3 regions of the Pantoea dispersa genome follow, and region 2 is predicted to be linked to each of the others. Evidence: predicted binding sites of a transcription regulator. Region 2 holds the regulator's gene; each other region holds the start of a gene.
The links. Region 2 encodes CRP, which controls carbon source genes, mostly activating them, when cyclic AMP is high. Its sites were predicted from a motif close to ATGTGANNNNNNTCACAT; they were not measured.
Positions count from the first base shown of each region.

Region 1: yrbN (protein YrbN) is a predicted target of CRP. The motif match lies at 1,662-1,679, and genes of this name have one in related genera.
Region 3: pth (aminoacyl-tRNA hydrolase) is a predicted target of CRP. The motif match lies at 2,255-2,272, and genes of this name have one in related genera.

Region 1 is NZ_CP082346.1:3,414,812-3,419,048, reverse strand. It holds gene pnp (polyribonucleotide nucleotidyltransferase) at 1-503, shown strand, start outside; gene nlpI (lipoprotein NlpI) at 696-1,580, shown strand; gene yrbN (protein YrbN) at 1,686-1,742, shown strand; gene K7H94_RS16020 (DEAD/DEAH family ATP-dependent RNA helicase) at 1,759-3,654, shown strand; gene K7H94_RS16015 (SDR family NAD(P)-dependent oxidoreductase) at 3,720-4,237, opposite strand, start outside.
Region 2 is NZ_CP082346.1:293,945-298,181, reverse strand. It holds gene K7H94_RS01325 (YheU family protein) at 1-69, shown strand, start outside; gene K7H94_RS01320 (phosphoribulokinase) at 131-1,000, shown strand; gene K7H94_RS01315 (OsmC family protein) at 1,071-1,475, opposite strand; gene crp (cAMP-activated global transcriptional regulator CRP) at 1,780-2,412, shown strand; gene K7H94_RS01305 (YccS/YhfK family putative transporter) at 2,471-4,237, shown strand, end outside.
Region 3 is NZ_CP082346.1:1,747,662-1,751,898, reverse strand. It holds gene prs (ribose-phosphate diphosphokinase) at 1-499, shown strand, start outside; gene K7H94_RS08035 (GGDEF domain-containing protein) at 725-1,894, shown strand; gene ychH (stress-induced protein YchH) at 1,891-2,169, opposite strand; gene pth (aminoacyl-tRNA hydrolase) at 2,431-3,018, shown strand; gene ychF (redox-regulated ATPase YchF) at 3,126-4,217, shown strand.

The sequences.
Region 1 (4,237 bases), 890 kb from region 2:
CGCGTCAGGAGATCTCCGAGTTCGCGCCGCGTATCTATACCATCAAGATCAACTCAGACAAGATCAAAGACGTCATCGGTAAAGGCGGTTCGGTTATCCGTGCGCTGACCGAAGAGACCGGCACCACCATCGAAATCGAAGATGATGGCACCGTGAAGATCGCAGCGACCGACGGCCTGAAAGCCAAAGAAGCGATTCGTCGCATCGAAGAGATCACCGCTGAGATCGAAGTGGGCCGTATCTACGCCGGTAAAGTGACCCGTATCGTTGATTTCGGTGCTTTCGTGGCGATCGGCGGCGGTAAAGAAGGTCTGGTACACATTTCTCAGATCGCCGACAAGCGCGTAGAGAAAGTGACCGATTACCTGCAGATGGGTCAGGAAGTGCCAGTTAAAGTGATGGAAGTGGATCGTCAGGGTCGCGTTCGTCTCAGCATCAAAGAAGCGACAGAGCAGAAGCCAGCAGAAGAAACCGCTGCGGTGACGACGCCTGACGCCGAGTAAGCGTTTTTCCTGATCAGCCGCTCCCTGCCAGCTGGCGGGGAGCGGTGTTTGTATACCCGGAATGCGTGGCGCGCTGGTCAGCGTGTCAGTGCAGCTGAAGCAGGACGGGTATCATCGCGAGGGCGGGAACCCTTGTGCATAGCAGGCGGATGACAGGATGGTTATCCCAATGTTTGTATTCGGGAGTGGGAAATGAAGCCTTTTTTGCGCTGGTGTTTTGTTGCGACAGCTATCACGCTGGCAGGATGCAGCAACTCCAATTGGCGTAAGAACGAAGTTCTGGCAGTACCTTTGCAGCCCACACTGCAGCAAGAGGTTATTCTGGCGCGAATGGAACAAATTCTTGCCAGTCGGGCCCTGACCGATGATGAACGCGCACAGCTGTTATATGAGCGCGGAGTGTTGTATGATAGTTTGGGTCTGAGGGCACTGGCGCGGAACGATTTCTCGCAAGCGCTGTCTATCAGACCGGATATGCCGGAAGTGTTTAACTATCTCGGCATTTACTTAACGCAGGCAGGCAATTTTGATGCTGCCTATGAAGCGTTTGATTCTGTACTTGAGCTTGATCCAACTTACAACTATGCGCATTTAAACCGTGGTATCGCCCTCTATTACGGCGGTCGATACAAGTTAGCGCAAGATGATCTGCTGGCGTTTTATCAAGACGATCCTAACGATCCGTTCCGCAGCCTGTGGCTCTACCTCGTTGAACGCGAGATGGACGCCGATAAGGCAAAAGTGACGCTACAACAGCGTTACGACAAGGCGGCTAAGGACCAATGGGGATGGAATATTGTCGAGTTCTACCTGGGCGACATCAGTGAAAAAACATTGATGGAACGTCTCAAGGCGGACGCAACGGATAACACCTCGCTCGCTGAACATCTCAGTGAAACCAACTTCTATTTAGGTAAGTACTACCTAAGTCTGGGGGAGAAGGACGACGCGAAAGCGTTGTTCAAACTGGCGGTGGCCAACAACGTCAATAACTTTGTTGAACACCGATACGCATTGTTGGAACTGGCGCAACTCGGCCAGACACAAGACGATTTATCAGAATCTGACCAGCAATAGCTGACGAACTTTTATTGCCTGATTTACCCGTAAAGTCATCGCCTGAACAGGTGAGGGCTTTTCTGTTCGTCAAAACTTCTAATTTGAGCCGGTTCACACTTTTTGATGAAAATGACTGAAAGTTTTCACGACGAGTTATGTAGACTGGCCGCCGCAATCTAAGAGGCACGTGTACTACATGACTGATATTCAAACCACTTTTGCTGATCTGGGCCTGAACGCCGACATCCTCGAATCACTGAACGGTATGGGCTACGTTAAGCCATCGCCAATCCAGGCTGAGTGTATTCCTCACCTGCTGGCGGGCCGTGATGTGCTGGGTATGGCGCAGACCGGTAGTGGTAAAACAGCAGCGTTCTCGCTGCCGCTGCTGAACAACGTTGATCCTTCTGTCCGCGCACCGCAAATCCTGGTGCTGGCGCCGACCCGCGAACTGGCGGTTCAGGTGGCTGAAGCGATGACAGAATTCTCTAAACACATGCGCGGTATTAACGTCGTGGCCCTGTACGGTGGCCAGCGTTATGACGTGCAGCTGCGCGCACTGCGCCAGGGTCCACAGATCGTGGTTGGTACCCCGGGCCGTCTGCTGGATCACCTGAAACGCGGTACCCTGGACCTGTCCAGCCTGCGTGGTCTGGTACTGGACGAAGCCGATGAAATGCTGCGTATGGGCTTCATCGAAGACGTTGAAACCATCATGGCGCAGATCCCGGAAGGTCATCAGACCGCACTGTTCTCTGCAACCATGCCGGAAGCGATTCGCCGTATCACTAAGCGTTTCATGAAGGATCCGCAGGAAGTGCGCATCCAGTCCAGTATCACTACACGCCCGGACATTTCTCAGTCTTACTGGACCGCTTACGGCCGTAAGTCTGACGCGCTGGTGCGCTTCCTCGAAGCGGAAGACTTCGATGCTGCCATCATCTTCGTGCGCACCAAAAATGCCACGCTGGAAGTCGCAGAAACGCTGGAGCGTAACGGCTACAACAGCGCCGCGCTGAACGGTGACATGAACCAGGCGCTGCGTGAGCAGACGCTGGAGCGCCTGAAAGACGGTCGTCTGGATATCCTGATCGCGACTGACGTTGCGGCCCGTGGTCTGGACGTTGAGCGTATTAGCCTGGTGGTTAACTACGACATCCCGATGGATGCCGAATCGTATGTGCACCGTATCGGCCGTACCGGTCGTGCGGGTCGTGCTGGCCGTGCGCTGCTGTTCGTTGAGAACCGCGAGCGTCGTCTGCTGCGCAACATCGAACGCACCATGAAGCTGACTATTCCGGAAGTTGAGCTGCCTAACGCCGAGCTGCTGAGTCAGCGTCGTCTGGCGCAGTTCGCTGCGAAAGTTCAGCAGCAGCTGGAAAGCAGCGATCTGGATCAGTACCGTGCGCTGCTGGCTAAAATGCAGCCAGAAGAAGAGCTGGATATGGAAACGCTGGCCGCTGCACTGCTGAAAATGGCGCAGGGCGAACGTCCACTGATTCTGCCACCGGATGCACCACGTCCACAGCGTCGTGAATTCCGCGATCGCGATGAGCGTGGCGGCGACCGTCCACGTCGTGACAGCCGTGACAGCCGCGAAGGTGGCGATCGTCCACGTCGCGAACGTCGTGACGTTGGCGAAATGCAGCTGTACCGCATTGAAGTGGGCCGTGACGACGGTGTTGAAGTGCGTCACATCGTGGGCGCGATTGCTAACGAAGGCGACATCAGCAGCCGTTACATCGGTAACATCAAGCTGTTTGGTACTCACTCCACTATCGAGCTGCCAAAAGGCATGCCGGGTGAAGTCCTGCAGCACTTCACGCGTACGCGTATTCTCAACAAGCCGATGAATATGCAGCTGCTGGGCGATGCACAGCCACACGAGCGCACCGAGCGTCGTAGCGGCGGTCGTGACTTCGGTGGTGAGCGTCGTGGTAACCGCGAGGGTGGCAACCGTGAAGGTGGCGCACCGCGTCGTTTCTCTGAGCGTCGCGAAGGCGGTCGTGAAGGCGGACGTTTCAGCCGTGAAGGTGGCCGTGGCCCACGTCGCGACGAAGGCGCAGCTGCACCACGTCGTCGTGATGCATAAGCGTTAATCGCTTAAAAATAAAAAGGACGCGCAAGCGTCCTTTTTTTATGTCTGTAACGCGGGCTTTACACGCCGCCAGCAATCAGCACCCGCTCACCGGTAACATAAGCCGACTCTTCCGACGCCAGAAACAGCGCCACCTGCGCCACATCCTCCGGCAGACCAAAGCGTCCCAGCGGCGTGGCCGCGATCAGCTGCGCTTTAAATTCTGCATTCATTTTTTTCGCTGCCAGCAGCCCTTCGGTCAGAATGATCCCCGGTGCCAGCGCGTTGACGCGAATATTGCGCGGGCCCAGCTCACGTGCCAGCCCCTGCGTTAAGGTGTCGATCGCGCCTTTAGTCGCTGACCACAGTACCGAGCCGGGCAGGCTGCGCTGGCTGTTTAGCGCGCTGAGGTTGATGATGCAGCCGCCGCGCGCCGGAAAATGCTGCGCCGCCTGCTGGCACACCAGCAGCGTACCGAGCAGATTGACGTTGAGCTGCTGCTGCATGTCGCTGACGCTGAGGCTGGCGAAGTCGCCATGGTGAAACATGCCGGCGTTATTGACCACGATGTCTGGCGCGCCAAACTGCGCAATACTGC
Region 2 (4,237 bases):
GTGGTACTGGTGTGGTCAGAATTGCATGAATCGGTCAATATTATGCCGCGGCGTGAATTTCGCGGCTAATGCGTCAGGCGGCAATTCGTGGTAACAATGCTCATCGCCGGACTTCACAGGGAGCGCTGTTATGTCAGCCAGGCATCCAGTCATAGCCGTTACCGGTTCCAGCGGCGCCGGAACCACCACCACCAGTCTCGCCTTCCGTAAAATTTTCCAGCAGCTGGATCTGCACGCGGCGGAAGTAGAAGGCGACAGTTTCCATCGCTATACCCGTCCGGAAATGGACATGGCGATTCGTAAGGCGCGCGACCTCGGGCGTCACATCAGCTACTTTGGCCCGGAAGCCAACGACTTCGGCCTACTGGAGCAGACTTTCCGCGACTATGGTCAGAGCGGACTCGGCCAGTCGCGCAAATATCTGCACACCTACGATGAAGCGGTGCCGTGGAATCAGGTGCCAGGCACGTTTACACCGTGGCAGCCGCTGCCGGAAAACACCGATGTGCTGTTCTATGAAGGCCTGCACGGCGGCGTGGTGACGCAGCAGCATAACGTGGCGGAACATGTCGATCTGCTGGTTGGCGTGGTACCGATTGTTAATCTGGAGTGGATTCAGAAACTGGTGCGCGACACCAGCGAGCGCGGCCATTCGCGCGAAGCGGTGATGGATTCGGTGGTGCGTTCGATGGAAGACTACATCAACTACATCACGCCGCAGTTTTCCCGCACGCACCTCAACTTCCAGCGCGTGCCGACCGTGGATACCTCGAACCCGTTTGCCGCGCGTGAGATCCCGTCGCTGGATGAGAGCTTTGTGGTGATCCATTTTCGCGGCCTGGAGGGCATCGCTTTTCCTTATTTACTGGCGATGATCCAGGGCTCGTTTATTTCCCACATGAATACGCTGGTGGTGCCGGGCGGCAAGATGGGACTGGCGATGGAGTTAATCATGACGCCGCTGGTGCAGCGGTTGATTGAAGGAAAACGCATTGAATAGCGCAGGCTAACGCGCCAGTTTCGCCGGGAGGTAATGAGATCGGGAGCGCAGGGCCGCGCTCCCGGCTGGATTACAGTTCGACGACTTCGTAGCTGTGCGTTATCTCGACGCCCTTGCCCAGCATGATCGCGACCGAGCAGTACTTCTCCGCGGACAGATCCACCGCGCGCGCCACCGCTTTATCGCTCAGCGCTTTGCCGCTGACAATAAAATGCAGATTGATATGCGTAAAAATGCGTGGCGCTTCTTCGCGGCGTTCTGAGGTCAGTTTGACTTCACAATCGGCGACATCGTTGCGCCCCTTTTGCAGAATCGACACCACGTCAATCGCGCTGCAGCCGCCCGCAGCCATCAACACCATCTCCATCGGGCTGGGCGCTTTATCACCGGAATTGCCGTCCATTAATACCTGATGACCGGATGAGGATTCTCCGAGAAAGGTCAGCCCTTCCACCCATTTCACTCGTGCCTGCATTATTCTTTCTCCTGAAGCGGCGGTTTTGCCGCCAGAGTACGCTTTCACCTGACAAACAGCAATGCAGACGCATCCCCCACCTGCTGAAGCGAGACAACAGGAGACAGGTTGCAAAAGCTATGCTACAAACAGTGCTGAAAATATTTTCGTCACGAAAGACGAAAGCGGGACGAATCAAAAGCATCGCTTACGAATCCACCCCCGAATAACTGTCCCTCACGGGAAACGCTGGACGATTTCACCGCCTGACAGGGAAAACTGCCCCCTGTATTTTGGGCACGATTACAACAGAGGATAATAGCGAATGGTTCTCGGCAAACCGCAAACAGACCCTACACTCGAATGGTTCCTGTCCCATTGCCATATTCACAAATATCCATCCAAAAGCACCCTCATCCATCAGGGTGAGAAAGCGGAAACGCTGTACTACATCGTGAAAGGTTCCGTCGCGGTACTGATTAAAGATGAAGAAGGCAAAGAGATGATTCTCTCCTACCTCAATCAGGGGGATTTCATCGGTGAGCTCGGCCTGTTTGAAGAGGGCCAGGAGCGTAGCGCCTGGGTACGTGCGAAAACCGCCTGCGAAGTGGCTGAAATTTCCTACAAAAAATTCCGTCAGCTGATTCAGGTCAATCCGGATATTTTAATGCGCCTGTCGGCGCAGATGGCGCGTCGCCTGCAGGTAACATCTGAAAAAGTCGGCAACCTTGCCTTCCTCGATGTGACCGGCCGTATCGCGCAAACGCTGCTCAACCTGGCGAAACAGCCTGATGCCATGACCCACCCGGACGGTATGCAGATTAAAATCACCCGTCAGGAGATTGGTCAGATCGTGGGCTGCTCACGCGAAACCGTGGGTCGTATCCTGAAAATGCTGGAAGATCAGAACCTGATCTCCGCACACGGCAAAACCATCGTCGTTTACGGCACCCGCTGATTTCTTCTCACCCACGGCGTGATGGCAACATCGCGCCGTTTCTGTTTACGATGAGCTGATGTGGCGTCGAATCATCTATCATCCGGAAGTTAACTATGCGCTGCGGCAAACGCTGGTGCTGTGCCTGCCTGTGGCGCTCGGCTGGCTGTTTGGCGATCTGCAAAAAGGGCTGCTGTTCTCCCTGGTGCCGGCCTGCTGCAACATCGCCGGTCTGGATACGCCACACAAGCGGTTCTTCAAACGGCTGATTGTCGGCGGCGCACTGTTCGCCAGCGGCAGTTTTCTGATTCAGTACCTCACGGCTTACGCTGTGCCGCTGCCGCTGATTCTGCTGGTGTTACCGCTGCTGGTGGGCGTGACCGGTGAAATCAGCCCGCTGCATGGCCGTTTGCTGCCCGGCACGCTGATCGCCGCCATCTTTACCTTAAGCCTCGTCGGCCGTATGCCTATGTGGGTCCCGCCGCTGCTGTATATCGGCGGGACGCTGTGGTACGGGCTGTTTAACTGGTTCTGGTTCTGGCTGTGGAAAGAGCAGCCGATGCGCGAGACCCTTAGCCTGCTGTACCGCGAGCTGGCCGATTACTGCGACGCCAAATACACCCTGCTGACGCAGCTGACCGATCCGGAAAAAGCGCTGCCGCCGCTACTGGCGCGCCAGCAGAAAGCGGTCGATCTGATCACCACCTGCTACCAGCAAATGCATATGCTGTCCGCCAGCCGTGATAACAGTCATAAACGCCTGACGCGCGCCTTTCAGGTTGCGCTCGATCTGCAGGAGCACATCTCGGTCAGCCTGCACCAGCCGGAAGAGGTGCAAAAGCTGGTGGAGCAGAGCCACGCCGAGGCGGTGATCCGCTGGAACGCGAAAATCATTTCGGCACGGCTGCGCGTGCTGGCCGATGCCATTCTCTATCACCAGCTGCCGGAACGCTTCCACATGGAGAAGCCGCTCGGCGCGCTGGAGAAAATTGCCCGGCAGCACCCGGATAATCCGGTCGGTAATTTCTGCCTCTACCATTTCAGCCGCATTGCGCGCGTGCTGCGCACGCAGAAGCCGCTGTATACCCGCGACCTGATGGCCGATCGCCAGCGCCGCCTGCCGCTGTTGCCGGCGCTGCGCAGCTACCTGTCGCTAAAATCTGCCGCGCTGCGGACGGCGGCGCGCTTCGCCGTGATGCTGATGTTCGGCAGCGCGCTGGCGCTGTTCTTCAATATTCCCAAGCCCTACTGGATTCTGATGACCATCATGTTTGTCAGCCAGAACGGCTACAGCGCCACGCGCGTGCGCATTCAGCACCGCGCGCTCGGCACCTTCGCCGGCTTGCTGATCGCCGCGGCGTCGCTGCGCTTTGCTGTTCCGGAGTCGATTGCCCTGCTGACCATGCTGGTCATCACGCTCGCCAGCTATCTGATCACGCGTAAATATTATGGCTGGTCGATGATTGGCTTTACCGTAACGGCGGTGTATTCGCTGCAGCTGCTGTCGCTGAACGGCGCGCAGTTTCTGCTGCCGCGCATGATGGATACGCTGATGGGCTGCCTGATTGCCTTCGCCGGCATGATCTGGCTATGGCCGCAATGGCAGAGCGGGCTGCTGCGCAATAACGCGCACGACGCGCTGGAAGCGTATCAGGAGGCGCTGCGCCTGCTGCTCGGTCCGGAGCAGGCGCCGGAGAAGCTGGCGTATCAGCGCGTCAAGGTTAACCAGGCGCACAACGCGCTGTTTAACTCGCTCAACCAGGCGTCCACCGAGCCGGGCTTTAACTTCCAGTATCTGAAAGATATGCGCCTGTGGGTGACTCACAGCCAGTTTATCGTCGAGCAC
Region 3 (4,237 bases), 1.5 Mb from region 2:
GATTCTGCTGGAAGATATGCTGCAGATTGGTCTGGAAAACCCGATTGTGGTTTCGCCGGACATCGGTGGCGTAGTGCGCGCTCGCGCTATCGCCAAACTGCTCAACGACACCGACATGGCCATCATCGACAAACGTCGCCCGCGTGCGAACGTGTCGCAGGTGATGCACATCATCGGTGACGTTGCCGGTCGTGACTGCGTACTGGTCGACGATATGATCGACACCGGCGGTACGCTGTGCAAAGCGGCTGAAGCACTGAAAGAGCGCGGCGCGAAACGCGTGTTCGCTTACGCCACCCACCCAATCTTCTCTGGCAACGCGGTGGAAAATCTGCGCAAGTCAGTGATTGATCAGGTGATTGTTTGCGACACCATTCCGCTGTCGGAAGAGATGAAGTCACTGCCTAACGTGCGTACGCTGACGCTGTCTGGCATGCTGGCCGAAGCCATTCGTCGTATCAGCAACGAAGAATCGATTTCGGCGATGTTCGAACATTAATTGTTCGCGAAAAACCGGGCGCCCTGCCCGGTTTTTTATTGCCTGTGCGCGGAGTAACATCCCGATAAAGCCGCTTCCGCCGCCACTATTTGCGCGATAAATGGCCTCAAAATCCGCCAATCTCCCCGCCTTCCACTCTTTTTATCAGACAAGCGCATCCGGGCTTTAGCGGTCCAGTGATTAGTGATATTTTTCACCACACTTTTGCTGAGAACTCCGACCACCATGCCACTCGACATTTATACGTTGTTTATTTGCGAGCTCTACGTGCTGGGGTTTCTGAGCATTATTTTGATTTTTGCCTGGGTCGGGGCGCAGTACGACCGGGTGCTGGGTTTTACCACCCTGACGCTAATACTGACGCTTGCCGCCGTGCTGCTCAGTAGCCTGCGCAGCGCCGGTTTGCACTTTTTGCCGGTGGCAGTCGGGAATGTCATCATGCTGCTGGCCTACGGCACCCTGCTCAACGCCTTTCGTACTTTTTGCCGCCTTCCACTCGGTTTTTGCTGGATCACTGGCGCGCTACTGTGGGCGCTGCTTTGTGCCTTTCCGCAGTTCTACCACGGCCAGCCGAAACGCGTGCTGGTCATGTGCCTGCTGTGCATCATCTTTACCGCCGCGCTGATTCGTCTGCTGTGGCAGGCACGCGCCTCGCTGACCGTCACTTTCTGGCCCGCGCAGATACTGCTGTGGATCCACTTACTGTTCCATCTGGCGCGCATTTTCCTTGACGATGCGGTAGCCACCCCCGTACCGGGCGCCATTGGCGGGTCCGGCTTTTCGGTGTATGTGATTCTGGAGTCGATCCTCTTCGTCATCGGCCTGACATTCACTATCCTGGCGATGGTCAATGAGCGTACGCAGATCGCCCATAAGCTGGCGTCGCTGCACGATCCGCTTACCGGCGTCTGGAACCGGCGCGCATTGTTTGAGGCCGCAGAAAAACTGCTGCTGCGCCACGCACGTTTGCCGCAGCCCTATATTTACAGTGCAGTGCTGTTCGACCTCGATCATTTCAAAAGCATTAACGATCGCTATGGCCATCAGCAGGGGGATCGGGTGCTGGTCGATTTTTGTCAGGTGGTGAAAGCGTTAATGCCGGTTGAGGGTCAGTTTGCCCGGCTGGGCGGTGAGGAGTTTGCCGCGTTGCTTCCTGGCGACAGAGAGCAGGCGCAGCGCATATGTGAGCGTATCCGGCTGGCGACACAGCTGTCGCTACCCAACGACATCGGTTATACGGTGAGCATTGGCTTTGCTACTGCCAGCCAGCGGCATCAGGCTTTTCCCGCCCTGCTGGCGCTGGCTGATGAAGCCTTGTATCGCGCTAAAGCCGCCGGACGTAACCGCGTCGAAGGTTATCAGACGCCGCAGGCGGCAATGGCTGAAGCCGGTTAGTGCGTTGAGTGGTGATCGCGACGGCAGCGTTTGTCACCGTAGTGACGCAGCCAGTAGTAGCGGTCTTCTACCCTCTCCCGCCCGCTGACACGTGCGCCGACCAGCCACAGTAGCGCACCCACGAAAATACTGAACATCGCTCCATGCGCGAGGAACTGTGGCAGGTTGACCGACGGCAGCTGGTTAATGATGGAATAACCCACTCCGAGCACCATGGTTAACAAGCCGAGACACATCAAACCATTACCGACGGTGCGGCAGTGTTGACGTTTCATGATTCACCTCCATCCTTTTCAGCAACGCAGAAAACAGCACGTTTGGTTAACTGGTCATAAGTTTAGGCAATGGCTGGCGGTTAAGATGCGTACAGGATCACACATCCTTCACAATGTCTGACAAAACTTTACCGCCAGTACCTTGATTTCGATAGAAATTGATTAGTCACCTCAGGTCATTAATCTGCCATTACGCCCTTTGTCATCCCCGCCGGCAGGCAGTAAACTATCGCCCTTTCGCAGCGAGACAGGATAAACATCGTGAGCAGCATTAAACTGATTGTGGGGCTGGCCAATCCCGGCGCTGAATACGCGGCAACGCGCCATAACGCTGGCGCCTGGTATGTGGATTTACTTTGCTCGCGCCATAATCAGTCTCTCAAAGAGGAGCCGAAGTTTTTCGGCTACACCGCGCGCCTGTCGCTGGCCGGCGAGGATGTGCGCCTGCTGGTGCCCACCACCTTTATGAACCTGAGCGGCAAAGCGGTGGCGGCGATGGCAACGTTCTATCGCATTACGCCGGAAGAGATTCTGGTGGCACACGATGAAATGGACCTGCCGCCGGGCGTGGCGAAATTCAAACAGGGCGGCGGCCATGGCGGTCATAATGGCCTGAAAGACATCATCAGCAAGCTCGGTAATAACAACAATTTTCATCGCCTGCGCGTCGGTATCGGCCATCCGGGCGATCGTAACAAGGTCACCGGATTTGTGCTCGGCAAGGCACCGGCCAGCGAGCAGAAGCTGATTGACGAGGCGGTCGACGAAGCGGTGCGCTGCACCGAACTGTGGCTAAAAGAAGATAAGATTAAGGCGATGAACCGTCTGCACGCCTTCAAAGCCAGCTAAGCCAATTCCCGCGCCGCCGCAGGGAATTCTGTGTATAATGCGCGAAAATTTTTGAATCAGTCGGCGCTGTCTGCCAGCGCTGCACACTCAGTGAGAAAGGTAAGATCATGGGATTTAAATGCGGTATTGTGGGCCTGCCGAACGTCGGTAAATCCACCCTGTTCAACGCGCTGACCAAAGCGGGTATCGAAGCAGCCAACTTTCCGTTCTGCACCATCGAACCCAACACCGGCGTGGTGCCGATGCCTGACCTGCGCCTCGATCAGCTGAGCGAAATTGTTAAGCCACAGCGCGTGGTGCCAACCACCATGGAGTTCGTGGACATCGCCGGTCTGGTAAAAGGCGCGTCGAAAGGTGAAGGCCTGGGCAACCAGTTCCTGACCAACATCCGCGAAACTGAAGCCATCGGCCACGTAGTGCGCTGCTTTGAAAACGACAACATCATCCACGTCTCCGGTAAAGTAAACCCGGCAGAAGATATTGATGTCATCAACACCGAGCTGGCGCTGTCGGATCTCGACACCTGCGAACGTGCCATTCAGCGCTGCCAGAAGAAAGCCAAAGGCGGCGACAAAGATGCTAAAGCGGAACTGGCCGCGCTGGAGAAGTGCCTGCCGCATCTGGAAAACGCCGGTATGCTGCGCTCGCTGGCGCTGGACGCCGATGAGAAAGCCGCGATCCGCTATCTCAGCTTTCTGACGCTGAAGCCGACCATGTACATCGCCAACGTCAATGAAGACGGTTTCGAGAACAACCCGTATCTCGACCAGGTGCGCGCGATTGCTGAAGCCGAAGGCTCAGTAGTGGTGCCGGTCTGTGCGGCAGTGGAATCGGACATCGCCGAGCTGGAAGATGAAGAGCGCGACGAATTCATGGCCGAGCTGGGCCTGGAAGAGCCGGGCCTCAACCGCGTGATCCGCGCCGGTTATGCCCTGCTCAACCTGCAGACTTACTTCACCGCAGGCGTGAAAGAAGTGCGTGCCTGGACCATCCCGGTTGGCGCCACCGCACCGCAGGCAGCCGGTAAAATCCACACCGACTTCGAAAAAGGCTTTATCCGCGCTCAGACCATCGCGTTCGAAGATTTCATCACATACAAAGGTGAACAGGGTGCGAAAGAAGCCGGCAAAATGCGTTCAGAAGGTAAAGAGTACATCGTGAAAGATGGCGATGTGATGAACTTCCTGTTTAACGTCTGATTGGCTTCCAGGGTGTCATG